Regions from separate parts of the Kineococcus mangrovi genome, predicted to be linked through region 3. Evidence: riboswitches for the same ligand, from Rfam matches in the RefSeq annotation. Region 3 holds a riboswitch; each other region holds the start of a gene.

Evidence for each region. A riboswitch is a leader RNA that binds a small molecule or an ion and turns the genes downstream of it on or off. The one in region 3 is predicted to bind S-adenosylmethionine.
Region 1: another riboswitch for S-adenosylmethionine. It lies ahead of AB2L28_RS06145 (MetQ/NlpA family ABC transporter substrate-binding protein); the one in region 3 lies ahead of AB2L28_RS07045 (rhodanese-like domain-containing protein).
Region 2: another riboswitch for S-adenosylmethionine. It lies ahead of AB2L28_RS07870 (acyl-CoA dehydrogenase family protein); the one in region 3 lies ahead of AB2L28_RS07045 (rhodanese-like domain-containing protein).
Region 4: another riboswitch for S-adenosylmethionine. It lies ahead of sfnG (dimethylsulfone monooxygenase SfnG); the one in region 3 lies ahead of AB2L28_RS07045 (rhodanese-like domain-containing protein).

The regions. Positions count from the first base shown of each region.
Region 1 covers NZ_JBGGTQ010000003.1:1,277-8,705, reverse strand. The annotation lists gene AB2L28_RS06160 (OsmC family protein) at 1-305, opposite strand, end outside; gene AB2L28_RS06155 (DUF7711 family protein) at 363-989, shown strand; gene AB2L28_RS06150 (DUF1737 domain-containing protein) at 986-1,168, shown strand; SAM riboswitch class IV at 1,210-1,320, shown strand; gene AB2L28_RS06145 (MetQ/NlpA family ABC transporter substrate-binding protein) at 1,388-2,338, shown strand; gene AB2L28_RS06140 (methionine ABC transporter ATP-binding protein) at 2,335-3,363, shown strand; gene AB2L28_RS06135 (methionine ABC transporter permease) at 3,366-4,031, shown strand; gene AB2L28_RS06130 (diacylglycerol/lipid kinase family protein) at 4,053-4,979, opposite strand; gene AB2L28_RS06125 (amidohydrolase) at 5,017-6,279, opposite strand; gene AB2L28_RS06120 (TetR/AcrR family transcriptional regulator) at 6,276-6,962, opposite strand; gene AB2L28_RS06115 (FAD-binding oxidoreductase) at 7,110-7,429, shown strand, end outside.
Region 2 covers NZ_JBGGTQ010000003.1:409,669-417,097, forward strand. The annotation lists gene typA (translational GTPase TypA) at 1-997, shown strand, start outside; gene mshB (N-acetyl-1-D-myo-inositol-2-amino-2-deoxy-alpha-D-glucopyranoside deacetylase) at 1,176-2,243, shown strand; gene AB2L28_RS07865 (AAA family ATPase) at 2,411-4,393, shown strand; SAM riboswitch class IV at 4,610-4,721, shown strand; gene AB2L28_RS07870 (acyl-CoA dehydrogenase family protein) at 4,786-6,063, shown strand; gene AB2L28_RS07875 (GNAT family N-acetyltransferase) at 6,074-7,090, opposite strand; gene fdxA (ferredoxin) at 7,190-7,429, shown strand, end outside.
Region 3 covers NZ_JBGGTQ010000003.1:202,081-209,509, forward strand. The annotation lists gene AB2L28_RS07030 (SufS family cysteine desulfurase) at 1-994, shown strand, start outside; gene sufU (Fe-S cluster assembly sulfur transfer protein SufU) at 1,019-1,450, shown strand; gene AB2L28_RS07040 (GNAT family N-acetyltransferase) at 1,485-1,976, shown strand; SAM riboswitch class I at 2,140-2,239, shown strand; gene AB2L28_RS07045 (rhodanese-like domain-containing protein) at 2,245-2,646, shown strand; gene AB2L28_RS07050 (O-succinylhomoserine sulfhydrylase) at 2,643-3,851, shown strand; gene AB2L28_RS07055 (cobalamin-independent methionine synthase II family protein) at 3,887-5,104, shown strand; gene AB2L28_RS07060 (class I SAM-dependent methyltransferase) at 5,121-5,930, shown strand; gene AB2L28_RS07065 (FAD/NAD(P)-binding protein) at 5,866-7,429, opposite strand, start outside.
Region 4 covers NZ_JBGGTQ010000004.1:405,178-412,606, forward strand. The annotation lists gene AB2L28_RS10845 (methionine ABC transporter permease) at 1-242, opposite strand, end outside; gene AB2L28_RS10850 (methionine ABC transporter ATP-binding protein) at 239-1,243, opposite strand; SAM riboswitch class IV at 1,371-1,480, opposite strand; SAM riboswitch class I at 1,637-1,718, shown strand; gene sfnG (dimethylsulfone monooxygenase SfnG) at 1,729-2,874, shown strand; gene idi (isopentenyl-diphosphate Delta-isomerase) at 3,055-3,585, shown strand; gene AB2L28_RS10865 (AAA family ATPase) at 3,613-7,317, opposite strand; gene AB2L28_RS10870 (metallophosphoesterase family protein) at 7,329-7,429, opposite strand, start outside.

The DNA.
Region 1 (7,429 bases), 200 kb from region 3:
TCGGCGGTCACGGACGCGTTCCGCAGCTCCACGCCCATCGCCGTCGCGACGCTGCGCAGCGTCACCCCGGCGCACGCGGCGACGGCCTCGCAGAGCATGTCGGCCGAGCAGGCCTCGGTGCCGTCACCCCCGGCGGCGGGGTGCAGACCCGCGCGGGTCGTCCCGGCGAACCCGTCGACGGAGACGCCGATGGACTGCCCGTCCAGCACGGCGACGGCCTTGGCCGGCACCAGCGCCTTGGCCGGATCCTCCCGGTAGGAGTCCTTCAACGGCTTCTGCAGGGCCCTCAGTTCGGTCGAATCCACCGGCGAAGCTTAGGCCCGGGGGCGGGCGGGCCCGCAACCTCGACCACACTGGGTCCGGTGAAGTGGACGACCGCCCTGCGCACCCTCGAGGACGTCGCCGAGCGCTGCGCGCACGTGCACCGCCAGCCCGCCGGGATCGTGACGCTCCGGGTCACCGAGGCGTGGGTGCACGGCCCCCTGCTCGGCCCCCGCCGCGAGGAGCTGCCGGACGCCGACGCCGTGCGGGTCGCGCTCGTGACGAGCGCGGCCGAGGAGGACTGCGCGGCCGGCACCCGGCCGCCCGTGGCCGGGCACTGGCTCGCGGCGTCGGGGCTGGGGACGAAACCGGTCGTCCTGCGGTTCCGGTCCGCGCAGGCCCCCGTGTGGAACCACGTCGTCGACCGCCCGGTGCGGTTCTGGACGGCCGAGGAGGGTCCGGACCACGACGTCCTCGTGCAGCTGCGCGCGGGCGACGGGGAGTCGCTGCGCCCGCCGGCCCCCTCCCCCGCCGAGCTCGTCGAGCGCCTGGAGCGCGAACTGCGGGTGAGCCGCGGGGCGTTGCGCCGCACCGCGACCGAGTACGACGAGAAGCGCTGGGCACCGGGGTCGCCGAAGAAGCGGGGCGACGCCCTCGCCGACGCGGCCCTGGGGCTGCTCGCGGTCGAGGACGCGCTGGAGCGGGCCCGGGCTACCCTGCCCGGGTGAGCGAGGAGAAGCTGAGCTACCGCCTGCTGACCGGCCCCGACGACCGCTCGTTCTGCGAGAAGGTCAGCGCCGCCCTCGCCGACGGGTACGTCCTGTTCGGCGGCCCCTCGCTCACCACGACCGACGGGCGGACGGTCGCCGCGCAGGCCGTCGTGCTCCCCCACGTGCACCGGTCCTGAGGGCGGCCGGCCACCGCACCACCGGTGCTAGGGTTCCCCCAGGTCATGAGTGACAGCGACAAGCCCTGGCTCGCTGTCCGGCAACCCTCCTCCGCGGTGGGGTGCCCCAGGTGAGGACCTGGCCGGACGACCCCGTCCGGCAAGCGCGGATCAACGGACGCCGTCGATCACGGAGTGCTGCGAGCCGCGCGCCCGCCGAACGACTCCCGGAGTGATCGCGTGTCCAACGCCCCCGTCCTGCCCGACAAGCCCAAGCGCCGCGGCCTCCTCGTCGGCGTCATCGCCGCGATCGCCGTCGTGATCGTCGTGGTCGTCGCCGTCGTCCTGAGCACCCGGGACGACACCGCCACCACCGCGGCGAGCGGCGGCGGTGAGGCGCAGACCGTCACGATCGGTGTCGCGGACAAGTCGCTGCCGTACTGGAGCACCTACACCGAGCTCGCGAAGTCGAAGCTGAACGTCGACGTCGAGCTCGTCAACTTCTCCGACTACACCCTGCCGAACCCGGCGCTGGAGCAGGGCGAGCTGGATCTCAACCAGTTCCAGCACATCCAGTACCTGGCGAACTACAACGTCGAGGCCGGTGACGACCTGCAACCCATCGGGGCCACCGCCGTCTACCCGCTGCCGCTGTACTCCCTCACCGCGAAGTCCGCCTCGGAACTGCCCGCCGACGCGAAGGTCGCGATCCCCAACGACGCCATCAACGAGGCCCGTGGCCTGCTCGTGCTGCAGGAGGCCGGTCTGGTGACGCTGAAGGACGGCGGCACGGCGTTCTCCACGACGAACGACATCGAGTCCGGCAAGGTCGAGGTCGTCCCCGTGTCCGCGGACCAGACCGCGAGCGCGCTGCAGAGCGGTTCGGTCGCCGCCGCGATCGTCAACAACAACTACGCCACGGCCGCGAAGCTGCCGACCGACGACATCATCGTCCAGGACGACGCGAAGTCGGCCGCCGCGGCGCCGTACGTCAACATCTTCACGGCCCGCAAGGCCGACGCCACGAACGAGACGTACCTGCAGCTGGCCCAGCTGTGGCACGACCCGGCCGTGCAGGAGGTGTTCCTGCAGGACAACCCGACCGCGATCGTCGAGGACACCCCGGCCGCCGACCTGCAGGCGGAACTGACCGAGGTCGAGGCCGACGCGAAGGCCGCCAAGGGCAAGTGAGCGCGCTCATCTCGCTGACGGACGTCAGCAAGACCTTCGACCGTCGTGGCGGCAAGACCGTCACGGCGGTCGACGGCGTCTCCCTCGAGGTCGCCGAGGGCGAGGTCCTCGCCGTCATCGGGTACTCGGGAGCGGGCAAGTCCACCCTGGTCCGGCTCATCAACGCGCTGGAGAGACCCACGTCGGGCAGCGTCCGCGTCGCCGGGCAGGACCTCACGAGGTTGTCCGAGGGGGAACTGCGCGCGGCCCGGTCCCGCATCGGGATGATCTTCCAGCAGTTCAACCTGTTCCGGTCCCGGACCGTCGCCGGGAACGTCGGCTACCCGTTGAAGGTCGCGGGGGTCGCGAAGGACGAGCGCGACCGGCGCACCGCCGAACTCCTCGACTTCGTGGGGTTGCTCGACCGCGCCCACGCCTACCCCGAGCAGTTGTCGGGCGGGCAGAAGCAGCGCGTCGGGATCGCCCGCGCGCTGGCGACGAACCCGCCGCTGCTGCTGTGCGACGAGGCGACGAGCGCGCTGGACCCCGAGACGACGACCGAGGTGCTCTCGCTGCTGCGCCGGGTGAACACCGAACTCGGCGTCACCATCGTCGTCATCACCCACGAGATGGAGGCCGTGCGGCAGATCGCCGACCGCGTCGTCGTGATGGAACAGGGCCGGGTCGTCGAGGTCGGGGACGTCTACGACGTCTTCTCGGACCCGAAGACCCCTGCGGCGCAGCGTTTCGTGCGCAGCGCCACGCACGACCGCCCGTCGGCGGACACGCTGGCGCGCCTGCGCACCCACCACCCCGGCCGGCTCGTGAGCGTCCGCATCACCGACGAACCGGGACTTCAGCAACGGATCGACGCCGTCTTCCGGGACCACGGGACCACCGCCGAACTGGTGTACGGCGGGGTCTCGGAGGTCCGCGAGCGGCGGGCCGGTTCCCTCACCTACGAACTGACCGGTACCCCCGATGCGGTCGACGCGGCCTCGGCCGCGCTGCGGTCCGCCGGGGTCCACGTGGTCGAGGAGGTCTGACCGTGGACTTCAGCGGGTTCGTCGACACCCTCGGCGTGTTCAGGACCGCGATCTGGCAGACGCTGTTCATGGCGGTCGTCTCGCTCGTCGCCTCCGGCGTCATCGGGCTCGTCCTCGGGACGGCGCTGTACGCGACGCGGCCGGGCAACCTGTTCGGCAACCGGTTCGTCTTCGGGCTCATCGGGTTCGTCGTGAACCTGGTGCGCCCCATCCCGTTCATCATCTTCCTCGCCGCGATCACCCCGCTGCAGATCGCGGCCGTCGGGACGACGATCGGCACGACGGCGGTGACGTTCGCGATCTCGTTGGCCGCGGCGTTCGCGGTGGCCCGCATCGTCGAGCAGAGCCTGGTGAACGTCGACCCGGGCGTCGTCGAGGCGGCCCGCGCCGTGGGGGCCTCGCGGCTGTCGATCCTCGTCGGCGTCGTCATCCCCGAGGGCCTCGGCCCGCTCATCCTGGGCTACACGTTCATCTTCATCGGCATCGTCGACATGACGGCGCAGGCCGGTCTCGTCGGCGGCGGTGGGCTGGGCGACTACGCCATCACGTACGGCAAGCAGCGCTACGACTACGGGATCATCTACGTCGCCGTCGCGGCGATCGTCGTCATCGTGCAGGTGGGGCAGGTCGTGGGCAACCGCCTCGCGCGCAGCGTCATGCGCCGCTGACCCCCGGACCGCCCGGGCCCGTCAGGGGCACACCACCCGCCAGACGTCGGCGTGCATCTCGAAGCGCTCCGACGTCTGGGGGCCGGTGACCTCCCCGTCGGAGTTCAGCCGGAAAGACCCCGACTCGGCGGTGATCTCCACGACCTTCCCCGTCGCCGTGGTGACGTCCTGGCGCTCGACGTGGACCCCGCGGCGCAGGCCGGCCGCGAACCCGAGCCGGGCGAGCGGACCCGTGGACGTGCTCAGCACGACGTCGGCCACCCCGTCGTGCGGGTCGGCGCCCGGCACGAGCGGGGCTCCGCCGCCGATGGTGCCGCCGATGCCGATGCCGACCAGGAGGACGGGCTCGGGTCCCGGGGCGACGACCTGCCCGTCGACCTGCACGCGCAACCGGAACCCCCGGCCCGCGCTGACCCCGGCCCAGGCGGCACCGACGGGGTAGGCCAGCGCCTTCAGCCCTTTCTTGAGCCGCTGCGCGGTCGCCGTCGCGGACGCCCCGATCCCGGCGTGGACGGTGTTGACGGTGATCCGGTCCTGGGAGTCGACGAGCAGTTCGAGCTCACGCGGGCGTCCCGTCGTGACGACTCGGGCCGCGGCGACCGGGTCCAGCGGCAGCCGCAGCGACCGGGCGAGGTCGTTGCCGGTGCCGAGCGGCACGACCCCCAGCGGGCCCACGTCCCACGTCCGGTGCGCGTCCCAGAGCAGCTGCAGCGCGGCGTGCAGGGAACCGTCACCGCCCAGGAGGACGACGCGGCGGCCCTCGGCGCCCAGCAGCGACTCGCGCAGCTCGTCGAGGCTGCCGGTGCGGCGCAGCTCGACGTCCCCGGCACGGCCGAGCTCACCGACCACGGCGTCCACGGCGTCGGGGCGCGCCGACCCGGCCGCGGCGTTGACGAGGGCGAGGTAGCTCCGGCCGTGCTGCCCGTCCCGGTTCTCCTGGTCGCTCACGCGGGGGCCGCCGTCCCCGCGCGCCCCCGGGCGCCGCTCACACCGGGCTCCACGCGCCGTCGTGCCCGAGGACCTCGCCCCGCCCGTCCCACCGGTAGACCGACCGACCGCCCAGGACGACGTGGACCGCGCGGGACATCACGTCCAGGGGGTTCCCGGACCACACGACGACGTCGCCGTCGAGGCCGGGGGCGAGGGAGCCGACGCGGTCGTCGAGACCGAGGATGACGGCGGGGTTGAGCGTGAGGGCGCGCAGCGCCTCGTCGGGGTCCATGCCCTCCTTGACCGCGAACGCGGCCGAGACGGGCAGGAACTGGATCGGGACGACGGGGTGGTCGGTCGTCAGCGCCACCTGCAGGCCCGCCCCGGCGAGCAGCCCGGGGACCGCGAGGGAGCGGTGCCGCAACTCGGGTTTGGACCGGGAGGTCAGCAGCGGCCCGACGACGGCCGGCAGTCCGCGCCCGCGCAGCAGGTCCAGGACGCGGTGGCCCTCGGTGACGTGGTTGAGGACGAGCCGGTAGCCGAACTCGTCGGCGAGCCGCACCGCGGTCGCGATGTCGTCGGCGCGGTGGGCGTGCTGGTGCCACAGCAGTTCCCCGTCCAGGACGCGGGCGAGCACCTCCGCGTCGCGGTCGGCCCCCGTCACCGGGCCGGGCCGTCCCCCGGCCGCGGCGGCACGGTCGCGGTCGTCCGCGAACCGCCGCGCGGTGGCGAAGGCGTCGCGTAGGGCCGCGGCCACCCCCATCCGGGTGCCGGGGCCCCGCCCACCCGAGGAGTTCTTCTTGGGGTTCTCCCCCAGCGCGCTCTTCACCCCCAGCGGCGCGCGCAGCAGCATGGCGTCGACGGTGGCTCCCCAGGTCTTCAGGGCGCTCGTCTGACCCCCGACGACGTTCGCCGAGCCGGGCAGGACGGCGACGGTCGTGACACCGGTGGCGAGGGCGTCGACGAAACCCCGGTCGGCGGGGTCGACGCCGTCCCACGTGCGCAGGCGGGCCCCGCGGGGTTCGCCCTTCTCGTTGACGTCCGCGCCGTGCCAGCCCTCACCCTCGGCGTGGACGCCGAGGTGGGTGTGGGGGTCGACGAGACCGGGCAGGACCCAGCGGCCGGTGGCGTCGACGACGGGGACGCCCGCGGGCACGGGGACGTCGGGACCCACGGCGGCGATGCGCCCGTCGCGGACGAGGACGGTCGCGGGGACGGAACCGCCGCGCCACTGCGGGGTCAGGGTGAGGACGTCGCCCCCGACGACGGCGACGTCACGTCCCGGGGAGCCGCTGCCTCGCTCGGTCACCTCGATCACGTCGGCCACTGTCGCAGCCGCGCAGGTGCCGCGCCCGCCGGCGGTGTCGCCCGGCCCGGGTCGGGCGCCGGGTCGGCGAGGGCGTCCTCGACGGCCCGCGACGCCTGCCGGACGAGCCACAGCTCGGCCTGCCCGCTGTCCCAGCCCCGGTCGTCCACGAGCAGCGCGTACCCGTGGAAGCCGAAGTAGAACCACAGGACGTCCATGACCTGGCGGTGGGCCTGCGGCCTGGCCGTCAGGTCGACGATCCGGGTGACGCAGGCCCCCACGTCGGCCTCGTACCGGTGCCGGACGTCGACGAGGAGGGCCGCGACGGAGGGTTCGTGCGGCGCCGTCGCCAGGACGACCTCGATGACGTCGCCCCACTCGTCGCGCACGCGACGCACCCCCGAGGCCAGCTCGGAGACGGCGTCCTCGACGCGGCGGCAGCGCGCGACGCCCTCGAGGGACTCGCGGACCGCCGGGGTGGTCGCCCACGCCTCGACGAGCTCGAGCAGCAGCCCCTGCTTCCCCCCGGTGGTCGCGTAGACCGTCGCGGGGGCGACACCGGCCGCCCGGGCGATCTGCTCGACCGTGGTCTGGAAGTAGCCCTGCGCGGCGAAGAGGCGGCGAGCGGCGTGCACGACGGCGCTGCGGTTCGCGCGGGCGACCTCGGCGCGGCGACCGTCGGGCGGCAGGGGCACGACAGGAAGGTTACCCGGCGCACCGATCCGTTGCGGGACACCGGAACGTGACGTCGAGTGAAGGTTTCGCCGGAGTTGCACTCCGGTGAAGCGGTCGGGAGGATCGACCCACGGTTGAGACACAACCGCCGGGGAGAGGGCGGGCGCGTGCGGGTCGGGGTCGCGGAGACGTTCGTCCACGAGCTGCGCGGACGCATCCCCGGCGAGCGGGTGGTCTGCGGCCCGGACGCCCTCGCGCTGGCCTGCCGCCCGCCCGACGCCGCGGCCGGCACCGGTCCCGCCGCGCTCGTCCGCTGCCGGCACGCCGCCGACGTCCTGCTCGCGGTCCGGGCCGCGCGCGAGGCGGGACTGCCGCTGTCCGTGCTGGGCCGCGGGCACGACCGGGCCGGCCGCTCCCCCGTCGCGGGCGGGGTCGTCCTCGACGTGCAGGACCTGCGGTCGGTCGCGGTCGACCCGGCGACGGCCAC
Region 2 (7,429 bases), 210 kb from region 3:
CGGCATCGAGGACATCACCATCGGCGAGACCCTCGCCGACCCCGAGGACCCGCGGCCGCTGCCGCTCATCACCGTCGACGAGCCCGCCATCTCCATGGTCATCGGGACCAACACCTCCCCGATGGCCGGCCGGGTCAAGGGCGCCAAGGTCACCGCGCGCCTGGTCAAGGACCGCCTGGAGTCCGAGCTCGTCGGCAACGTGTCCATCCGCGTCGTGCCCACCGCCCGCCCGGACGCGTGGGAGGTCCAGGGGCGCGGTGAGCTCGCGCTGGCCATCCTCGTCGAGCAGATGCGCCGCGAGGGCTACGAGCTGACCGTCGGCAAGCCGCAGGTCGTCACCCGCAAGGACGAGAACGGCAAGCTGCTCGAACCGTTCGAGAACCTCACGATCGACTCCCCCGAGGAGTACCTGGGGGCGATCACCCAGCTCCTGGCCGCGCGCAAGGGCCGCATGGAGACGATGACCAACCACGGCACCGGCTGGGTGCGCATGGAGTTCTACGTCCCCTCCCGCGGGCTCATCGGCTTCCGGACGGAGTTCCTCACCGAGACCCGCGGCACCGGCATCGCCCACGCCCTCTTCGCGCAGTACGACCACTGGGCCGGTGAGATCCGCACCCGCGCCTCCGGCTCCCTCGTGGCCGACCGCTCCGGCGCGGCGACCGGCTTCGCCATCGCCAACATCCAGGAGCGCGGTTCGCTGTTCATCGAGCCGACCACCGAGGTGTACGAGGGCATGATCGTCGGGGAGAACTCCCGCGCCGACGACATGGACGTCAACATCACCAAGGAGAAGAAGCTCACCAACATGCGCTCCTCCACCGGTGACGAGCTCGAGCGGCTCGTGCCGGCGCGCAAGCTGTCCCTGGAGCAGGCCCTGGAGTTCTGCCGCGAGGACGAGTGCGTCGAGGTGACGCCGGAGGCCGTGCGGATCCGCAAGGTCGAGCTGGACCAGACGCAGCGCGCCCGCGCGGCGTCGAAGGCGAAGAAGGGCTGAAGCTCCCCGCCGCCGCAGCGCTGCGCCCGGCCCGGGGGTGTCCCCGGGTCGGGTGCGGCGGGCGCCGGGGCGGTCACCTCTGCGTCACCCTCGGCGGGTGCGCGGGCACGGCCCGCCCGGGGAGGGGGAGGGCGCGGGTGTGATCGCGGGCGGGGGGCGCGCGGGCCAGGATGGGGCCATGACGACCAACCCTCCCGAACGGCCCGACGAGACCGGCGCGGCGGTGGCGGGGCGGGACCCCCTGGAGATCGCGGCCGACGTCGTCGAGGACGCGCTGGGCGAGCTCGACCCCGAGGCGCTCGCGGCGATGGACAACCTGGACCAACCGCGCAGGATCCTGTTCGTCCACGCCCACCCCGACGACGAGACCATCGGCACCGGCGCCACGATGGCCCGGTACGCCGAGGCGGGGGCGACCGTCACGCTGCTCACCGCCACCCGCGGGGAGCTGGGGGAGGTCATCCCCGCCGACCTCGCCGACCTCGACCCCGACGCCCTCGGCGAGCACCGCACGCTGGAGCTCGCGACGGCCATGGAGGCGCTCGGCGTCACCGACCACCGCTTCCTGACGCGTCCCGACGGGTCGGGCTACCGGGACTCGGGGATGGTGTGGCTCGCGCCGGGGCAGGCCGCCTCCACGACCACGGACGGCGGGGACGTCGACCCGCGCGCGCTCACGGCGGCCGACCCCGAGGAGGTCGCCGCGCAGATCGCCGCCGTCGTGCGCGAGGTGCGCCCGCAGGTCGTCGTCACTTACGAACCCGGCGGCGGGTACGGGCACCCCGACCACGTCCGGGTCCACGAGGCCACCGCGCGCGCCCTGGTGCTCGCCGCCGGTGACCAGCAGGACGAGGCGGTCCCGTGGCAGGTGGCCAAGGTCTACGAGATCGTCCAGCCGGAGTCGGCCGTCCGGGTGGCGCTGCGCTCCCTGGCCCGGACCGGTGCCGCGGGGGCCGGGGACCCCGAGGGGACGCTGCCGAGCGTCGTCGTGCCCGACGGGGAGGTCACCACGACGGTCGACGGGACGGGTCAGCTGCCCGCCAAGCTCGCCGCCCTGCGGGCCCACGCCACCCAGGTCGAGCTCGACCTCGACGCCGAGGTGCCCGTCATGCGCCTGTCCAACGGTGTGCCGCAACCGGTCTGGCCCGCCGAGCACTTCCGCCTGCGGCACGGGGTGGCCTCGGGCCCGTTCGACCCCGAGGGCCGGGAGACCGACCTCTTCGCCGGCGTGGCACCCGCCGGGTAGCGCACGCGCACGCCCGGGCCGGGTGATCGACCCGACACGCTCCGTTGCTCCGGGCGGGTGAACGCGATCGTCCGAACGCGTCACGGTGGGTGGTCGGGTGTGAGCGGGCGGGGTTGGCTGGGCCCACGTCCGGAACCCGCCGGGCGGGACCCGAGGAGGAGCGGCCCGTGGCCCACGTCTTGCGCGCCCCCCACGCCCCGCGCACGCCCGCGCCCGGGCGACCCGACCGTCCCGGCGCGCCCCGCGCCGGTCGCGACAGCGCCGACGTCGGGCGGCTGCGCGAGCGCAACCGCCGGCGCCGCACGCAGACGCTGCTGCTGGTCGTGCTCGCGGTGCTGCTCGTCCTCGACGTCCGCCTCGCCACCGGCGGGTCCCTCGTCCCGTCGCTGCCGGCGGTCGACCCGATCTACGTCATGGTGGGCCTCTTCTTCGCCGTGATGATCGCGCTGCTGCTCGGGCAGACCCTCGTCTCCGGCCGTTCCCCGCACGTCGTCTACCGGCCCGAGCAGATCGACGTCTCCCTCGACGACGTCAAGGGCCTGGACCCGGTGAAAGAGGACGTCGAGCGCAGCCTGGACCTGTTCCTCGGCTCGCGGACGTTCCGCAGCCGCATGGGCGGGCGCCCGCGCCGCGGGCTGCTCTTCGAGGGCTCGCCCGGCACGGGCAAGACGCACATGGCCAAGGCCATGGCGCGCGAGGCCGGCGTCCCGTTCCTGTTCGTCTCCGCGACCAGCTTCCAGTCCATGTGGTACGGCGCGACGGCCCGCAAGCTGCGCTCCTACTTCAAGGCCCTGCGCAAGGCCGCCCGCCGCGAGGGCGGGGCCATCGGGTTCATCGAGGAGATCGACGCGATCGCCGGAGCCCGCGGCGGCATGAGCGCGACGACCTCCGCCGCGACCTCCGCCCACTCGAGCGTCGTCGGCTGCGGCGGCCTGACGAACCTGCCGATGTCCGGGACCGGGACCGGGACGACGACCGGGCACGCTGCGCTGCGGACCGAGCGCCTCGCCTCCAGCGAGGGCGCCAGCGGTGTCGTCAACGAGCTGCTCGTGCAGATGCAGTCCTTCGACGAGCCCACCGCGACCGAACGGCTGCAGGGCTGGTTCGTCGACGCGGCCAACCGGTTCCTGCCGGCCCACCGCCGCCTCCGGCGCCCCGTCGGCGAGCCCGTCGAGGTCCTCCTCATCGCCGCGACCAACCGCGCCGACGCCCTGGACCCGGCGCTGCTGCGGCCCGGCCGCTTCGACCGCCGGATGAGCTTCGGCCTGCCCGACAAGACCGGCCGCCGCCAGCTCGTCGACCACTTCCTGGCCCGCAAGGCCCACGAGGCGCCCCTGGACGAGACCGAGCGGCGCGACGCGCTGGCCGGCATCACCAACGGCTACTCGCCGGTGATGATCGAGAACCTGCTCGACGAGGCCCTGGTCAACGCCGTCCGCCGCGGCGGCGACGGGATGAACTGGGCCGACCTCGAGCACGCCCGCCTCGTCACCGAGGTCGGTCTCGGCCAGCCGGTCGCCTACACCGACCACGAGGCGCGCCTCATCGCGACCCACGAGGCCGGGCACGCCGCCGTCGCGTGGCTCGTCGCCCCGCAGCGGCGCCTGGAGATCCTCACGATCGTCAAGCGCGCCGGCGCCCTGGGCCTGCTCGCCCACGGCGACGCCGAGGACGTCTACACCCGCTCGCGCACCGAGCTCGCCGGCATGATCGGGATCGCGTTCGGCGGCCAGGTGGCCGAGGAGCTGTTCTTCGGCGACGTCTCCACCGGCCCGGCCGGGGACCTGCAGTCGGCGACGTCGGTCGCCGCGCAGATGGTCGGGTCCGCCGGCATGGCGGGCACGCTCGTCTCCTTCGCCGCCGTCCAGCAGGGCGCCTTCGCCGACGGCAACCTCGTCGCCCGCGTCCTGGGCGACTCCGAGGGCCGCCGCCTCGTGGAGAACCTGCTGAGCGAGCAGAAGGAGGCCGTCCGCGAGCTCCTGGGCCGCCACCGCCACCTCGTCGAGGCGTTGCGGGACGCGCTGCTGGAGCGCCACGAGCTCATCGGCCACGAGATCACCGACGTGCTCGAGGCCGCGCAGGCCGAGCACGCGTCAGCTCCCCCGCAGCGGGTCGTCGACCTGCGCGACCCCGCCGACCGGCGGGTCTGAGGCTCGTCGCGACCGGGACGCAGGAGGGGAGTCCCGGTCGCGGCGCAGGACCTCGCGACGGCACCGGAGCCGGGGGCCGGCTCCGGGGGGCGGCCGTCGCGAGCGGGGCGCGGGAGCGGGGCACCCCGGGGGGCCGGGTGCACCGCTCCCGTTCGGCCGTGCGCTGGACGGGGCACCGCCTTGAACCCGAGCGCGCGGTCTGCTTTGCTGCTGCCAGGTCATGAGCGCCAGCGCGAAGCCCCGGCTCGCTGGCCGGCAACCCTCCTCGTCGTGGGGTGCCCCGGGTGACGACCTGACCCTGGTGCTCCGGCCCGGGTAAGGACGAACGGTCCTCGCACCGGCCGGTCCTCCCGCCCGGACGCCGCCGCGTCCGCGACCGAGGAGACCTCGCAGTGACCAGTGACACGCTGACCGCCCCCACCCCCTCCACCGCCCCGTCCGCCGCCGAGCGCTTCGCCCCGCTCTTCGCCCGCTGCGCCGAGGGTGTCGTCGCCCGCGAGCAGGACCACGAGCTGCCCCGCGCGCAGGTGCGCGAGCTGCTCGAGGCCGGGTTCGGCCGGCTGCGCCTGCCCGTGGCCGAGGGCGGGGAGGGCCTGGACCTCGTCGAGTTCGCCGACCTCCTGGTCGACCTCGCGGCCGCGGACTCGGCGCTGCCGCAGGTGTTCCGCGGGCACATCGCCTGGGTGGAGCAGGTGCTGACCCTGCCGCCGGGGGAGCACCGCTCCCGCTGGGTCGAGCGCATCGTCGCCGGTGAGCTCGTCGGCAACGCCTGGAGCGAGGTCGGGGACGGTGTCACCGGTGAGCAGCAGACCGTCGTCACCACGCGGGACGGACGCACCAGCGTCAGCGGCCGCAAGTACTACACGACCGGCACGATCTTCGCGGACTGGACCGACGCCACCGCCCGTCGTGCGCTCCCGGACGGGGGCTTCGAGGTCGTCACCGCGCTCGTCCCGGTCCACGGGGCCGGCGCCAGCGTGTCCGACGACTGGGACGGTTTTGGCCAGCGGCTGACGGGCACCGGCACGCTCGTCCTCGACGACGTGGAGGTCGACCCCGCCGACGTCGCCCCCTTCACCGACCGGTTCCGCTACCAGACGGCGCTGTACCAGCTCGTGCTGCTCGCCGTGCAGGCCGGCATCGCCGCGGCCGTCGAGCGCGACACGGGCGCGCAGGTGCGCGCCCGCACGCGCAGCTACACGCACGGCCTGACCCCGCTGGTGCGCGACGACGCGCAGGTGCTGTCGGTCGTCGGGGAGATCTCCTCCACCGCCTTCACCGCGCGCGCCCTCGTGCGGGCCGCGGCGCAGGCCGTCCAGGCCGCCGCGGACACCGCGCACCTGCCCGGCACGGACGCCGACCGCGAGGCCAACGTGCTGGCCGAGATCCGGACGGCCCAGGCCCAGGTCGTGCTCTCGGAGTCCGTGCCGCGGGCGGCGACCCTGCTGTTCAACACGCTCGGCGCCTCCGGCACCTCGCGGGGCCGGGACCTGGACCGGCACTGGCGCAACGCGCGCACGGTCGCCTCGCACAACCCGGTGATCTACAAGCAGCGGATCGTGGGGGACTTCTCGGTCAACGGGACCGAGCCGCCCTTCGTCTGGGACATCGGCACCCACGCCTCGGTCGACCCGGCCGCGGTGCGGGCCCAGGAGGCGCCCGGCCGGTAGCCCGCGGCGCTCAGCGCGGCGGCGCGACCCGGTAGTGGTACGCGTGGTGGACGGTGAACCCGACGCCCGCGTACAGCGCCCGCGCGGCCGCGTTGTCGCCCTGCACCTGCAGGTACGTCGACGCGGCGCCGCGCGAGCGGGCCCAGTCCGCGACCTCGGCCAGCACCCGCCGGGCGAGGCCGCGGCGCCGGTGCGAGGGCAGCGTCTCCACGGCCGTCACGCCGGCCCAGCCGGGGGACAGGGACCCGCGCGCGATCGCCACCGTCGTCCCGCCGTCCACCTGGTCGTCCACCACCCGGACGAACACCTGCTCGTCGGCCGAGACGAGGACCCGGCGACCGGCCGGCGGCACGGTGGGCAGCCCCTGGTAGTGGTACCGCGCCAGCCACGCGTCGTCCGGCTCGGCGGCCGTCTCGACGCGCAGGCCGCCGGGCAGCGGGACCTCCGCGGCGCCGGGCAGGTCGTCGGTCGCGGCGGTCAGCACGACCGTCGGCGTCCGGACGGTCCACCCGGTGGCGGCCAGCAGGTCGACGAGCGCGGTGCCCTCGCCCAGCCCGCCGTCGGGGTGGGCGACGGCGAGCAGCGGCTGCAGCCCGCGGGTGGTGTGGAAGTCCACCACGGCGGCGACCGCCTCGCGCAGCGGGACCCCCGGGTCGCCCAGGGCCAGGGCGGAGTTCGCCCGGCCGGTGAACCCCTCGCTCGCGCGCAGCCGCCAGCCGCCGAGGTCGACGCGCTCCAGCGGCCGCCAGTGCTCGGCCATGACGCGTTCGAGGTCGTCGGTGCCGATCGCGGTGTGCGGCGGGCCCTTGCGGGCCGGGGGCGGCGGGACGGGCTTGGCGGCCAGGACGTCCGCGCGGGCCACGACGACCTCCCCGCGGCGCGTGGCGATGCGCAGCGACCGCTCGTCGGCGGCCAGCAGGTCCCCGAGGGCGTCGGTGGCCGACCCGTCGGGCAGCCGGTGGCGCACGACGACGCGCCCGCCGACGGTCAGCGGGCGGACGAGCGCTTCGGGCGTGGGGTCGGTCACTGCTCTCCCGGGGGTGGTGCGTGTGCGGTGTGCCGCAGGCGTCGGCGATACTACGGAGGGCGTCCCGGCCGCCCGCCCGCCGGAGGAGGAGGACATCCCGTGACCTACGTCATCGCGCAACCCTGCGTCGACGTCAAGGACAAGGCCTGCATCGAAGAGTGCCCCGTGGACTGCATCTACGAGGGTGAGCGGTCGCTGTACATCCACCCGGACGAGTGCGTCGACTGCGGTGCCTGTGAGCCGGTCTGCCCCGTGGAGGCCATCTACTACGAGGACGACGTCCCGGAGCAGTGGTCGGCCTTCACGGCGGCCAACGTCGAGTTCTTCGACACCGTCGGC
Region 3 (7,429 bases):
CACCACGACCGCCTACGCGGCGCGGGGTTCGGCACCGGCCGGGCAGGCTCTCGACCCGCGGTTCGTGCTCGCCGAGGGCGACGAGCTCCTCGTCACCGAGGCCGAGCACCACGCCAACCTCGTCCCGTGGCAGGAGCTGTGCGCCCGCACCGGAGCGGTGCTGCGCTGGGTGCCCGTCACCGACGGCGGCGTCCTCGACGTCGGCGCGCTGGACGCCCTGGTGACCGAGCGGACGAAGGTCGTCGCCTTCGCGCACGCCTCCAACGTCCTCGGCGCGATCGCGCCGGTCGCCGAGCTCGTCGCGGCCGCCCGCCGCGTCGGCGCGCTCGTCGTGCTCGACGCGTGCCAGTCCGTCCCGCACGTGCCCGTCGACCTGCCGTCCCTCGGCGTCGACCTCGCCGCCTTCTCGGGGCACAAGGTGCTGGGGCCGTCCGGCGTCGGTGTCCTGTGGGGGCGCGCGGAACTGCTCGAGGCCATGCCCCCGTTCCTCACCGGCGGCTCGATGATCGAGCTCGTCCGGATGGAACGCTCGACGTTCGCCCCGGCGCCGCAGAAGTTCGAGGCCGGTGTGCCGATGACCGCCCAGGCCGTCGGCCTGCACGCGGCCGTGGACTTCCTGCGCGGCCTCGGACCGGACGGGACCGGGGTCGCGCGCGTGGAGGCGCACGAACGCGCCCTCACGGCCCAGCTCCTCGCCGAGCTCGCGGAACTGCCCTGGATCCGCGTCCTCGGGCCCCTCGACGCCGCCGACCGCGTGGGCCTGGTCTCCTTCGTCGTGGACGGTCCGGACCTGCAGGTCCACGCCCACGACGTCGGGCAGCTGCTCGACGACGAGGGTGTCGCGGTGCGCGTCGGTCACCACTGCGCCTGGCCGCTGCACCGGCGCTTCGGGGTCGCGGCGACGACGCGCGTCAGCTTCGGGCCCTACAACCAGCCCTCGGACGTCGACGCGGTGCTGCGGGGTCTGCACCGGGCGCGCGACCTGTTCGGCTGAACCCCCCGTGAGAACCTGACGCGCGTGGACCTGTACCAGCAGCTGATCATCGAGCACTCCAAGCGTCCGCACGGCGAGGGGTTGCGGGAGCCGTTCGGCGCGCAGTCCCACCACGTGAACCCCACGTGCGGGGACGAGATCACGCTGCGGGTCCGCCTCGACGACGCCGGTGGCGCTCCGGTCGTGGGGGACGTGTCCTACGACGCGCTCGGCTGCTCCATCAGCCGGGCCTCGGCCTCGGTGCTGCACGGGCTCGTCGTCGGCCGGTCCGTCGCCGAGGTGGGCGAGCTGCGCGAGGCGGTGCAGCACATGCTCACCAGCCGCGGTGAGGACCCCGGCGACGAGGAGGTCCTCGGCGACGCCGTCGCCTTCGCCGGGGTCGCCAGGTACCCGGCCCGCGTGAAGTGCGCGCTGCTCAGCTGGTCGGCGCTGGCCGACGCGGTGCTGCGCGCCTGAAGGACGCGCCGGTCGCGGTGGTTACCGTTCCCCCGTGCAGATCCGCGACTACACCGAGGCCGACTGGGCCGGCATCTGGCCCTTCTTCGACGAGATCGTCGCCGACGGCGAGACGTACGCGCTGCCGCGGGGGCTGACCTCGGACCGGGCCCGCGCCGAGTGGGTCGGTGCGCCGCCCTGGGCGACGGTCGTCGCCGTCGAGGAGGGGACGGGGACGGTCCTCGGGACCGCGAGGTGCGGGCCGAACCGGCCCGGTGCCGGCTCCCACGTCGCCACCGCGAGCTTCATGGTGGCGCCGGCCGCCCGCGGCCGCGGTGTGGGTCGGTCGTTGGGGGAGCACGTCGTCGCCCGGGCGCGCGAGCGGGGCTTCCTGGCGATGCAGTTCAACGCCGTGGTGGAGACCAACACCGCCGCCGTGGCGCTGTGGCGGTCCCTGGGGTTCGCGGTCGTCGGCACCGTCCCGCAGGCCTTCGACCACCCCGAGCACGGCTACGTGGGGCTGCACGTCATGCACCGCTTCCTGTGAGCGACCCGCGGTCCGGGGGCCGGGGTCGTCGCGGAGTCCACCCGGCTCCGGGACGGGCGCACCACCGTCGTGGTCGAGGGGGTCGAGGTGTCGGGCAGCCACCTCCCGTCGTCCGGCGCCTCGCCGGGGCGTCGGGCACGGCCGGCGATGCCCTAGGCTGACCGGACCATCCAGAGCGGCCGAGAGACCTGGCTCGTCGACGCCGCAGCAACCCCGGGGACGCACCGCGTCCCGGAGGGTGCTCATGCCAGGACCGATGGGAGGAACAGTGGGCTACGCCGGCGACCTCACCCCGCGTGAGGCCTTCGACCTGGTGCAGGACGACCCGGACGCCGTCCTCGTGGACGTGCGCACCGAGGCGGAGTGGCGCTTCGTGGGGGTCCCGAGCGGTCTGGACCGCGACCCGGTCCTCGTCTCGTGGCTGCCCGTCGACCCCGGGCGCTTCCTCGGGGAACTGGCCGCCGCGGGCATCACGCCGGGCGCGGACCGCGCGGTCGTCTTCCTGTGCCGTTCCGGGCAGCGGTCCGTCGGCGCGGCCGACACCGCGACGGCGGCCGGGATCGGGCCCAGCTACAACGTGCTCGAGGGTTTCGAGGGACCGCTGGACGAGGAGGGGCACCGCGGCGGCACCGGCTGGCGGGCCGCGGGGCTGCCCTGGCGGCAGTCGTGAGCGGACGGCGGGACCGGCGACCGGACACCGCGGCCGTCCGCGGCGGGCTGGCCCGCTCCCCGTTCGAGGAGACGGCCGAGGCGATGTACCTCACGTCGGGCTACGTGTACGAGAGCGCCGCCGCGGCGGAGGCGGCCTTCGCCGGCGACGTCGACCGGTACGTCTACTCCCGCTACGGCAACCCGACGGTGTCGGTGTTCACGGAGCGGCTGCGGCAGCTGGAGGGGGCGCAGGCCTGCTACGGCCTGGCCAGCGGCATGTCCGCCGTGTTCTACGCCCTCGCCGCCCTCCTCGGGGCGGGCGACCGGGTCGTCGCGGCCCGCAGCCTCTTCGGGTCCTGCTTCGTCGTCCTCGACGAGGTCCTGCCCCGCTGGGGCGTGGAGACGGTGTTCGTCGACGGTGAGGACCTCGGGCAGTGGGAACGGGCCCTGGCCCCGGGAGCCCAGGCGGTGTTCTTCGAGACCCCGGCCAACCCGATGCAGACCCTCGTCGACGTCGCGGCGGTCTCCGAGCTCGCGCACGAGGCCGGGGCGACCGTCGTCGTCGACAACGCGTTCGCGTCCCCGGTCGGGCAGCGCCCGTTGCGGTTCGGCGCGGACGTCGTCGTGTACTCCGCGACGAAGCACATCGACGGCCAGGGGCGCGTCATGGGCGGGGCGGTCCTCGGCTCCGAGGAGTTCCTCGGCGGGCGGTTCCGGGAACTCACCCGGCACACCGGGCCGACGCTCAGCCCCTTCAACGCCTGGACCCTGGCGAAGGGCCTGGAAACCCTCAGCCTGCGGGTGCGGCACTCGTCGGCGAACGCGCTGCGGATCGCCGAGCACCTGGAACGGCGACCCGGGATCCGCTGGGTGCGCTACCCCGTGCTGGACAGCCACCCGCAGGTCGACCTCGCGCGGCGGCAGATGGACCTCGGCGGCACCGTCGTGACGTTCGAGCTCGACGCCCCGCAGGGCCGCGGCAAGGAGCGCGCCTTCGAGGTCCTCGACGCCCTGCAGGTCGTCGACATCTCCAACAACCTCGGTGACGCCAAGTCCCTGGCCACCCACCCGGCGACGACGACGCACCGCCGGCTCGGTCCGGACGGCCGCGCCGCCATCGGCCTGACCGACGGCGTCCTGCGCCTGTCCGTCGGCCTCGAGGACGTGGAGGACCTCCTGGAGGACCTCGACCACGCCCTCACCCGCGCGACCCCGCGCCCCTGACACCCCTGACACCCCTCCCGATCGGAGCCCCACCCGTGACCAGGTCCGTCCCCGTCTCCCACGCCGGCAGCCTCCCGCGCACCGCGGAACTCATCGCCGCCAACGAGGCCCGCACGCTCGCCGCGGACGGTTTCACCCTCGAGCGCACCCCCGAGTTCGAGGCGCTGCTCACCGACGCCGTCGTCGACCTCGTGCGCCGCCAGCGCGACCTCGGCGTGACGGTCGTCGGCGACGGGGAGTACGGCAAGGCGATGACGAGCGCCGTCGACTACGGCGCCTGGTGGTCCTACTCGTTCCAGCGCGTGGCGGGTCTGGAGGTGACGGGGGAGGACCTGTTCACCCAGCCGGTCGTCCGGTCCGCGCCGGGCGACGTCCGGCTCACGAGCTTCCCCGACCGGCGGGACTGGACGATCTTCCGCGACGCGTACACCGACCCGGCGTCGGGGATCTCGACGGGTGAGACCGCGACGGCGTTCCCCGCCACGACCGGCCCGCTGTCCTACACGGGCCAGGGAGCCATCGCCTCCGACATCGCCAACCTCAAGGCCGGCCTGGCCGCGGCCGGGGTCGAGGAGGGTTTCATCACCTCGCTGTCGCCGGGCAGCGGGGCGCGCATCTCCAACCGGTACTACGCGACCGAGGAGGAGCACATCTGGGCGTGGGCGGACGTCATGCGCGAGGAGTACCGCGCGGTCGTCGACGCCGGGCTCACCGTGCAGATCGACGACCCGTCCATCGCGGAAAACTGGGACCAGATCAACCCCGAACCCTCCGTGGAGGACTACCGCGCCTTCACCCGGATCCGCGTCGAGGCGTTGAACCACGCCCTGCGCGGGCTGCCCCCGGAGCAGGTGCGGTTCCACCTGTGCTGGGGCAGCTGGCACGGTCCGCACACCACCGACGTCGAGTTCCGGCACATCGTCGACCTCATGCTCGAGATCGACGCGGGGTCGTACTCCTTCGAGGCCGCCAACGTGCGGCACGAGCACGAGTGGAAGGTCTGGCGCGACGTCGAACTGCCGGCCGGCAAGAGGATCGTGCCCGGGATCGTCAGCCACGCGACGAACGTCGTGGAGCACCCCGAACTCGTCGCCGACCGCATCGAGCGGTTCGCCTCCGTCGTCGGCGCGGAGAACGTCGTCGCCTCCACCGACTGCGGGCTCGGCGGCCGCATCCACCCCCAGATCGCCGTGGCCAAGCTCGCGGCCCTGGGGGAGGGCGCCCGGATCGCCGGGTCCCGACTGTTCCGGTGAGCCGGGTGAGCACGCCGTGACACCCACGAGCGGGCCCGCGGGGGACGCGGCCTGGGCCCTGTGGCAGGACTCGCCCTGGGGCCGGCTGCGTTACCACGTCGTGGCCCGGCTGCTGCGGTCCTGGACCGCCGACCTCGGTGAGGGCCTGCGCGTCCTGGACGCCGGGGGCGGCGACGGCCGCGACGCGTTGCCCTTCGCCCTGGCGGGGCACGACGTGACGGTCCTGGACCGCTCACCGCAGATGCTGGCGCTGGCCCGGGCCGCCGCCGGCGCCGCGGGGGTCGCCGACCGCGTGCACACGGTGGCGGCCGACCTGGAGGACCTCACCGCGCTGGCCGCCCTCACCCGGCACCGGGAGGGCGGGTCGGGTTCCTTCGACGTCGTGCTCTGCCACGACGTGCTGCAGCACAGGGCCTCGCACGCGCAGGTCCGGGCCGACGTGGCGACCCTCGTTTCGTCCGTGCGACCCGGCGGGCTCGTGTCGCTGCTGGCGCCGAACCCGCCGGCCGATGTCCTCGCGACCGTCCTGCACCGGGGGCCCGCCGCCGCGTGGGTGGCTCTGGACGCCGACCGCGCGAGCGATCCCGCCACCGGGCACACCGCGCTGCGGTTGTCGCCGGAGTTCGTCGAGGACGCCCTCGACGACGCCGGCTGCGACGTCGTCGGCAGCGCCGGGGTCCTGGCCGTCACCGCCCTGCTGGAGGGCGCCGAACGGGTGGACGACCGGGTGGCGGCCGACCTCGAGGAGCTCGAGGTGGACCTCAGCGGGCGGCCGTCGTTCGCCGGGACGGCGCGGTACTGGCTGCGCGCGGGCCGACGACGCTGACCGCACCCAGGCCCAGCAGACCACGCGCCACGCGGTCGTTGAGCCGGAAGAACCCCGCGTCCAGACCGGGTCGGGCGAACGCCGCGGCCCACCCGCCGCCCGCCACCCACGGCCCGACCGCGAACCGCCCCGGGTGGACGGTGCCGTCGGCGTGGACCAGGCGCTGCTCGGTGTCCACGACGAGCTTCCCGCCGGCGAGCTCGCTGAGTTCCCCCCGGCCGCTGAGGTTGCGCAGCAACGGGTCCGCGCTCTCGGTGACGTGCGCCCGGGGCAGCCGGGCGTCGACGAGCACGGCCGCGCTGGTCGCGTCGGGCGAGTTCGACGAGCGGGCGGTCCAGCACCCGCCGACCTCGTCGGGCGCGAACCGGACGTCTGCGCCGAGGAACCGGACGACCCCGGCGTCGGCCAGCGCCAGCAGCTCGCGCAGGCGCCGCGGCGGTGGCCCCGACGCCACGTAGCTGAACAACCCGTGCCACCAGCCGTCGACCTCGGCCACCGAGTCGTCGTCCAGGCGTCCCGCGTGCGCGAGCCCGGCGACGGTGACGTAGCAGGACAGCAGCGCGGAGAACACGGCCGCGTCCATGCTGAACCGCGGGTCCCCCCTGCGTTCGACGTCCGCGGCGACGTGGGCCCGGACGCGGTCGTGCACGGCTGCTCCCGTCGGGGCCCACCACCCGTCGAGCGGCCGGTCCAGCCGGCGCAGGTCGAAGCGGTCCTCGGCGGCGGGGACGGCCTGCGCGACGAGGGCGTCCAGGTCCGGGTCCCCCCAGCGGGCGGTCGCGAACCGGCGGTCGAACTCCGCCGGGTCCAGGGTGGTCCGCCCCGGGTGGGCGCGGAACAGCTCGGCGTAGTGCGCACCGGCGAGCTCCTTGGCCACGAGCGGCCACACGTCCCGCCGCAGGCCCAGCACCGGGCGCGACGGCAACTCCTGCTCGGTGAGGAACCGGGGCAGCACCGGCCGCTCGGTGAGCTGGTAGGTGATCTTCGAGCGGTAGGGGACCCCGCGGCGCGACCCCACGTGCAGCACCGGTTCCCGGCCGCTGCGGTGGTAGACGGGACCGTCGGGGGTCTCCTCGAACCGGCCGCCCCGGCCCTGCGTCAGCAGCACGAGCAGGTCGACGAAGGCCAGGCCCATCCCCGCCACCAGGACGTCGCGGCCGGGCGGCAGGGTCTCCTCGTCGTCGCTCAGCCCGAGGTCGCTCGTGTAGCCGGGGGCCACGTACCCGAGCCCGTGCCGGGCGGCGAACTCCCGCGCCGCCACCTCGCGCGGCCCCGGGACCACGTCGGGGTGCCCCTGCGCCAGGACGACCCCGTCCACGTCGAGCGTGGTGCCGTCCTCGAGCACGGCGTGCTGGCGGTCCGTGCCCCGCTGGTCGTCGAGCACGTCCACGACGCGGGTGCGGTGCACCGTCAGCCGCACCCCCGCGGGGAGCCCCGCGACGACGCGGTCCCACGCCCAGCGCAGGTACCGGTTGCCGAGGGCCCGGGAGACGAACGTG
Region 4 (7,429 bases), on a different contig from region 3:
AACGGGACGAGCGCGGCCATGAGGACGAGGAACGGCAGCGAGCGACCGGTGCTGACGACCCAGGACAGGACGGTGTGCGCGGGGCGGTTCTCCAGCAGTCCGCCGGGGGCCAGGTTGTGCACGAGGACGCCGATGGGCACCCCGAGCAGGACGACGATCGTCATGACGATGCCGACCATGAGCAGCGTGTCCAGCAGCGCCGGGGCGATGAGCGCGGGGATCTGCGCGAGCGGGGTGTTCACACGAGGTCCAGTTCCCGCGGGACGGCGGGGACCTGCGCGTGCAGCCCCCGGCGGTCCAGGGCGGTGGTGAGGGCGGTGGGGTCGACGCCGCCGGGGACCCCGAGGGTGGCGTGCCCGACGGTGCGGCCGGCGACGGTCCCGACCGAGGCCCCGAGCAGGGCGAGGTCGTGACCCAGTTCGCGGGACGTCGTGGTCAGCCAGTCGGCGGGCACGTCGTCACCGCGGTAGTGCACCTCCCAGACCGCCAGACCGCCCGCGTCGCCCACGCCGCGGCGGGGCAGCAGGGCCGCCCCGACGGGCGAGGCCGGGTCCCGCAGCACGTCCAGGAGCGGGGCCGCCTCGACGATCCGTCCGTGCTCCAGGCGGGCGACGGCGTCGGCCACGTCGACGACGGTGTCCATCTCGTGGGTGATGAACAGGATGGCCAGCCCGAGGTCGTCGCGCAGTTCCCGCAGCAGGCCGGTGATCGAGGCCGTGGCTTGCGGGTCCAGCCCCGAGGTGGCCTCGTCCGACAGCAGGACGCCGGGGCGCAGGGCCAGGGCGCGGGCGATGCCGACGCGCTGGCGCTGACCACCGGACAGCTCGTGCGGGTAGCGGTCGGCGAGCCCGGTCAGCCCGACCCGTTCGAGCAGTTCGGCCACGCGCCGCTGCCGGTCGCGGGCCACGACGCCGAGGTAGCGCAGCGGGAGCTCGACGTTCTGCGCGGCCGTGCGGCGCGTCTGCAGGCCGTCGGACTGGAAGATCGTCCCGATGCGGCGCCGCGCCTCGCGCAGCCGCCCCGCACCCAGCCGGGTGAGGTCCTGGCCGCCCACGACGACGGACCCCGACGTCGGGCGGGTCAACAGCGTCACGCACTGCGCGAGCGTGCTCTTGCCCGCGCCGCTGGGGCCCACGACGGCGGTGATGCTGCCGTCGGGGACGGTGAGGTCGAGGTGGTCCAGGACCGTCGTGGCGTGCGGGGGGTCCCCGTAGGTCTTGGTGAGGTGGCGCAGTTCGATCACGTCGTCTCCTGGGCGGCGTCCGGGCAGGGGAGGTCGCGGGCCCGGCGCGACGCCGGGTCCGGTGGGGAGGGGGAGCAGAGGGTGCGCTCAGCGGGAGCGGCGACAGTCCTTCGACACGGGAACTCCTGGTTCGTCCTTGCCCGCAACTCCTGCGGACCTGGTCCTCACCCGGAGCACCCCGTGACGAACCAGGGTTGCCGGCCAGCGAGCCGGGGCTTGACGCTGGCGCTCATGACCTGCCTCGACTGTGGCAGCCGCCGCAGACCCCCGTCAAGCGGTTCCGGGACGTCCGGAGTCGGAGAGGGGTCTCCGACATGCGTTGCGGGACAACGTCGTACCGGTCCCGAAAAGAGCCGGGAGCATCGGTCCGCCGGAGGGGGTACGCTGCGGGGGAACCCATCCAGAGCGGCTGAGAGACCTGGCTCGACGACGCCGCAGCAACCCACGGGGGTGCTACCGCCAGGACCGATGGAGGACGTTTCGCGATGCCCCTGCACGAGCCCCTGAAGTTCGCCTACTGGGTCCCCAACGTCTCCGGCGGTCTCGTCGTCTCGACGATCGAGCAGCGCACCAGCCACGACCCGGCCTACAACGTCGAGGTGGCCAAGGCCGCCGAACGCGTCGGTTTCGAGTACGCACTGACCCAGGTGCGCTACCTCGCCTCCTACGGCGCCGACGCCCAGCACGAGTCCACCTCGTTCTCCCTGGCCCTGCTGCTGGCCACCGAGCGGCTCAAGGTGATCGCCGCCGTCCACCCCTTCTTCTGGCACCCCGGTGTGCTCGCCAAGTTCGCCGCGACCGCGCAGGAACTCACCCAGAACCGCCTCGCGCTGAACATCGTGTCCGGCTGGTTCAAGAACGAGGCGACACAGCTCGGGGTCACCTGGCACGAGCACGACGACCGCTACAAGCAGTCCGAGGAGTTCATCGAGCTCCTGCGCGGGGTCTGGGGCGAGGACGGCTACAGCCAGTCCGGGGACTTCTTCAACGCCTCCGACATCACGTTCCGCCCGCAGCCCGCGGTCACCCCGGAGCTCTTCCAGGGCGGCAACTCCTCCGCCGCGCAGGCCATGGCCGGCCGCGTCAGCGACTGGTACTTCATGAACGGCAAGTCGATCGCGGGGGCCGCCCAGGGCGTCCGCGAGGTCTCCGCCCTCGCCGCGGAGAACGGGCGCACCGTCCGGTTCGGGCTCAACGGCTTCGCCCTCGTCCGCGACACCCGCGAGGAGGCCGAGGCCGTCCTGGAGGAGATCATCGCCAAGGCCGACCGCACCAAGGTCGAGGGCTTCGGCGCCGCCGTCCAGGAGGCGGGCAACTCCACCGGGGACGGCAAGGGCATGTGGGCGGACAGCGAGTTCCGCGACCTCGTGCAGTACAACGACGGGTTCCGCACCGGGCTCGTCGGCACCCCCGACGAGGTGGCGCGCCGCGTCCTGGCGTACCGGCTCGTCGGCGTCGACCTGCTGCTCCTCGGGTTCCTGCACGTCAAGGAGGAGGTCGAGGCGTTCGGCGAGCTCGTCATCCCGCGCGTGCGCGAGCTCGAGGCGCGCCTGGCCGCCGGTGAGGACCTGCAGCTCGGCGCCGAGCTCGACGAGGCCGTCGTCGCCGCGACCCAGCCCGTCCCGGCCTGAGCCGGGGCAGGGTGGCCGGGGTGTCCCGGTGGTCCCCGCCCGCGCGGTCCTGACCGCCGGCGGGACGGCGACGGACCACCGGGGGACCACGGGGGACCCTCCTGCCCGGGGTCGCGGCCGCGGCGCGCGTGTCGGCGTCGCGTGCTCGCCGTGCGCCGCCGAACGGCTTACGGTGCGGGGGTGACCCTCGCCCCCGCCGACCCCACCGTCGAACTGGTCGTCCTGCTGACCGACGACGGCACGCCCTGCGGCACGGCGCCGAAGGCCGACGTGCACCACACGAGCACCCCGCTCCACCTCGCGTTCTCCTGCTGGATCGTCGACGGGGCCGGTCGCACGCTGCTGACCCGGCGCGCAGCGGTCAAGCGGACGTGGCCGGGGGCGTGGACGAACTCCTTCTGCGGTCACCCCGGGCCCGGTGAGGACCCCGCCGACGCCGTGGCCCGGCGCTCGGTGCAGGAGCTCGGCGCGCCCGTCGCCGACGTGCAGCCGCTGCTGCCGGCGTTCCGGTACCGCGCGGTCATGGCCGACGGCACGGTCGAGAACGAGATCTGCCCCGTCTTCACGGCCCGCCTCGCCGGTGAGCTGGCCCTGGACCCGGCGGAGGCCGACGCCCACCGCTGGGTGGACCTGACCGACCTGCGCGCCGAGGTCGCGGCCGGGCCCGGCCCGTTCAGCCCGTGGATGCGGCTGCAGCTGCAGGAGTTCTGAGCCCCACCCGTCCCCGCTGGACCGGTGTCACCCGGTGCCCTCGCCGTCGTGGGCGGCGAGGTCGTGAGCCGCGAGGTCGTGAGCGGCCAGGTACTCCTGGACCAGCTGCTCGCTCACCCGCCCCCGGTCGGCGACGGCGCGCCCCTCCTCCCGCGCCCACGCCCGCACCAGTTGCGGGTCGACACCGCTGCGTCCCCGCCGATCGGCGCCCCGGGCGGGTGGGGTCCCGGGGTCCGGGAGCGCCGACGGGTCGGGCAGCCGGGTCACGGTCACCGCCGCCCCCGTCCCGGCCAGCTCCCCGGCCAGTTCCGCCGCCTGCGCGGCCACGTCGGCGTGGTGGGTCAGCAGCACCACCTGCACGTCACGGGCGAGCTCGGCCAGCGCCTCCAGCGCGGCGCGGGTGCGGACCTCGTCGAAGGTCATCAGCACGTCGTCCAGCACCACGGGCAGCGGGCCCTGGCCCGAGGCGACGAGGTCGCGGTGCTGGGCGGCCACCGCCGCCAGTCGCAACGCCAGGAAGACCTGGTCCGCGGTCCCCTCGCTGAGCCCGCCGGCCCCGTCGAGGAGTTCCCCGTCGGCCCGGCGCACCGCCAGGCGCCGGTCCCCGCCGTCGTCGAGGGCCACCAGACCGGTCCAGCGCCCCCCGGTCAGGAGCGTCAGCACCTCACCGGCCTCGGCCAGCAGCGGGTTGGCGCGGGCGGCCGAGAATTCCTCGAGCTGGCGACGCAGGACCGTGCGCTGCACGTCCACCACGACGTAGCGCTCGGTGTCGGCCTGCAACCCGGCCAGCGCCTCCGCGCGCTGGGCGGCCAGCACGTTCGCGTCGACGCCGGAGGTCAGCCGTTCCACCTCCACCTCGGCCCGGGCGAGGTCCTGGTGGGCCCGGGCCCAGACCTCGTGGGCCTCCTCGTCGGCCAGCGCCGCCGCCTCCTCGTCGGTCCGCAGGTCGGCGTCGGAGCGCCCACCGGTCTGCTCCAGCAGCGCCGGCACGTCCCCGGCGAGGCCCACCTCGGCGTCGAGGGCGGCGGTCTCGTCGCGTTCGCGGTCCTGCAGGTCCAGCAGGTCCCGGCTCCGGCGGGCGCGCCCGGCCAGGGCGGTCAGGTCCTCCCCCCCGGTCGCCAGGGCGGTCAGCCTCGCCTCGGCGCGCTCGCCGCGGGCGCGTCCGGCCGCGGCGGCGTCCGCCACCTCCTGCGCCTGCCGGTCCAGGTCGGTCGCGGTCCGCTCGTCGGCGCGGCTGCGGCCCAAGCGGTCCTGCACCGCCGCCAGGGCCACCTCGACCTGGTCGGGACGTCCGGTCCGGCCGGCGTCCCCCAGCCGTGCGGTGAGGTCGGCGACCTCGCGGGCGTGGGCCGCCACCCGGTCCTCCCGCTCCCGGGCGCGGTCCTGCTCGCGGCGGGCGACCGCGGCGGCGTCGGCCGCGGTCCGCAGGACCCGGGCGCGTTCGGCCCACCCGGCGGGCCCGAGGTCGGCGGGCAGACCGGCGGCCGCGACCGCCGCCCGGAAGGCCTCCTCGGCCCGGGCGGCGCCTCGTCGCAGGTCCTCGCAGCGGTGCGCGGCGAGCTGCGCGGCCCGGTCGTGCTCGGCGTCCAGGGCGCGCTGCACGGCGGCGGCCTCGGCGGTGGCGATGAGGGCGCGGGCGGTCTCCAGCCCCACGTCGAGACCGGCCTGCGGGTCGGCCGGGGCGACGGCCTGCGCGTCGGTGCTCCCGGCGCACCGGGACAGCACCACCGTGAGGGCGTCGAGCTGGGCCTGCACCTGCGTGCTCAGCTCGCGGGCCCGCCGGTCGTGGATCCCGACCGCGGCGCGTTCGGCGTCCAGCCGGCCCAGGGCCGCCAGCGCCGGCGCGGGGGCGCCGTCGGGAACCCGCAGGCCGGCCGCGGTGAAGGCCGCGGCGTACGCCTCCTGCACCGCCTCGGCCGCGGTCGCGGTGCTCCGCGCCCGCTCGCCGGCGGTCGCGGCCGCCTCGGCGGCCCGGTCGGCGGCCCGGCGCAGTTCCCGCAGCCGGGCGGTGGCCTCGGCGTGGTCGAGCAGTGCGTCGGCGGCGGCGTCGGCGCGGGCCACCGCGGCCAGCGCAGCGGGGCCGTCGACGTGGACACCGTTCTCGCGCAGCGGTTCCAGCAGCTCGTCCCGGACCGCGCGGGCGGCGCGCAGCGCCTCCTCGTCCGCGCCGCCGGTGCCCTCCTGAGCCTGCCCGAGCTCGTCCGAGCTCGTCCGCGCCGCGTCCGCGCACCGGTCGTGCTCGGCGGCGGCGCGGTCGTGCTCCTCCCGGGCCCGGACCAGGGTCTCGTGGGCGGCCCGGACGGTGGCGGGGTCCAGGGCGGGTGGTTCGTCGGCCGCCGCGTCGGGGTCGAGCGCCCCGGCCGCCACGGCCTCCGCGCGGGCAGCCGCCCACCGCTCGTCGCGCGCGGCCAGGGTGGCGCGCCGCTCCCGGGCCGCGGACCCGTCCCGGCCGGCGGCGGCCACCACCGCCCGCAGGGCCGCGACGTCCTCGTCCGCGATCTCCTGCAGGGGGTCACGACCCGCCGTGGCCTCCCGGGCCCGGTCGAGCTCCGAGGCCGCGCGCGCGGCCTCGGCAGCCACCTCGGTGTGCGCCGCGGCCAGCTCGGACAGGTCGGCGGCCCGGTCGGCGGGGACGTGCCAGCGGGAGAGCAGGTCGGGGACGACCTCGGCGGCCGGTCCCTCGGGCACCGGGCCCAGGGCGGCCAGCGCCTGCCGGGCGGTGTGCCAGGACTCGTCGGCGCTCGCGCGCGCCCGCAGCGCCTCGGCGGCGTCCTGCGCCCGGGCCTGGCGAGCCCCGGTGAGCGCGTCGATCCGCGCCCCGGCCGCCAGGACGTCGGCCTCGACCGTGCAGCGCGCGCGGCTGTCCGCCAGGACCGCGGCGCGCTCGGTCAGCTCGTCGACGGCGCTCGCGGCCGCGGCCAGCTCGGCGGCCGCCGCGTCGTGGTCGGCCACGTCGGCCGGTCCGAGGACCCCGCCGAGCCCGGTGAGGTCCGCGGTGGCGGCCGCGACCTGCTCGCGGGTGCGCAGCAGGGCCCGGGCCCGGGGCGCCAGCCGCAGGCGCAGCGTCGCCTCCTCGTGCCGGGCGCGCACGGTCCGCAGCCGCGCCTGGGCGCGCTCGGCCTCCTCCCGCGCGGTCCCGGCGGCGGCCCGGGCCGCCTCCACCAGCCCGGCGCGGGTCGCGGTGCCCGCCAGCTGCTCGTCGAGCGCCCGGACGTCCGCGACGCCGTCCTTGACCGCCGAGCGCCCCCGCGGGCGCCACAGGCGTTCGGCCTCGGCCTCCAGGGCGGCGAGCAGGTCCTGCGCCCCGCTGCCGTGGTGGGCGCTGAAGACGAGGCCGGCGAGGTCGCCCTCCCCCCGCAGGACCCGGCGCCCACCGGCGCGCAGCTGCTCGTGGTCCAGGCCCAGCCGGCTCGTCCAGGCCGCCCGGTCCCAGCCGTCCTGGGCCCACGGGGCGGGGACCGGCTCGTCGTCGCGCAGCAGGCCCCGGGAGGAGCGGACCAGCTCGTGCCCGCCGGAACCGCCGGGGCCGGGCTGCCACCGGGCCCCCACCCGCAGGCGGGCCCGGGCGTGGACGAAGGCGTAGCGCGGGCTCCTCTCGAAACCCCACAGCAGGTCGCCGACGGCGGCCAGCAGGGTCGACTTGCCCGACTCGTTGGGCCCGAGGACGACGGTCAGGCCCTCCCCGAGCTCGACCGCCGCGCTCTCGAAGGCGCCGTAGGGCGCGAGGGTCACCGCGCGCAGCATCAGCGGCCCCCCAGCCGGGTCGAGAGGTCGTCGGCGGCCCGGCGCGCGAGCGCGCCCACCGTCCGGGGGTCGCCCAGGTCGAGCAGCCCGGCGTCGGACA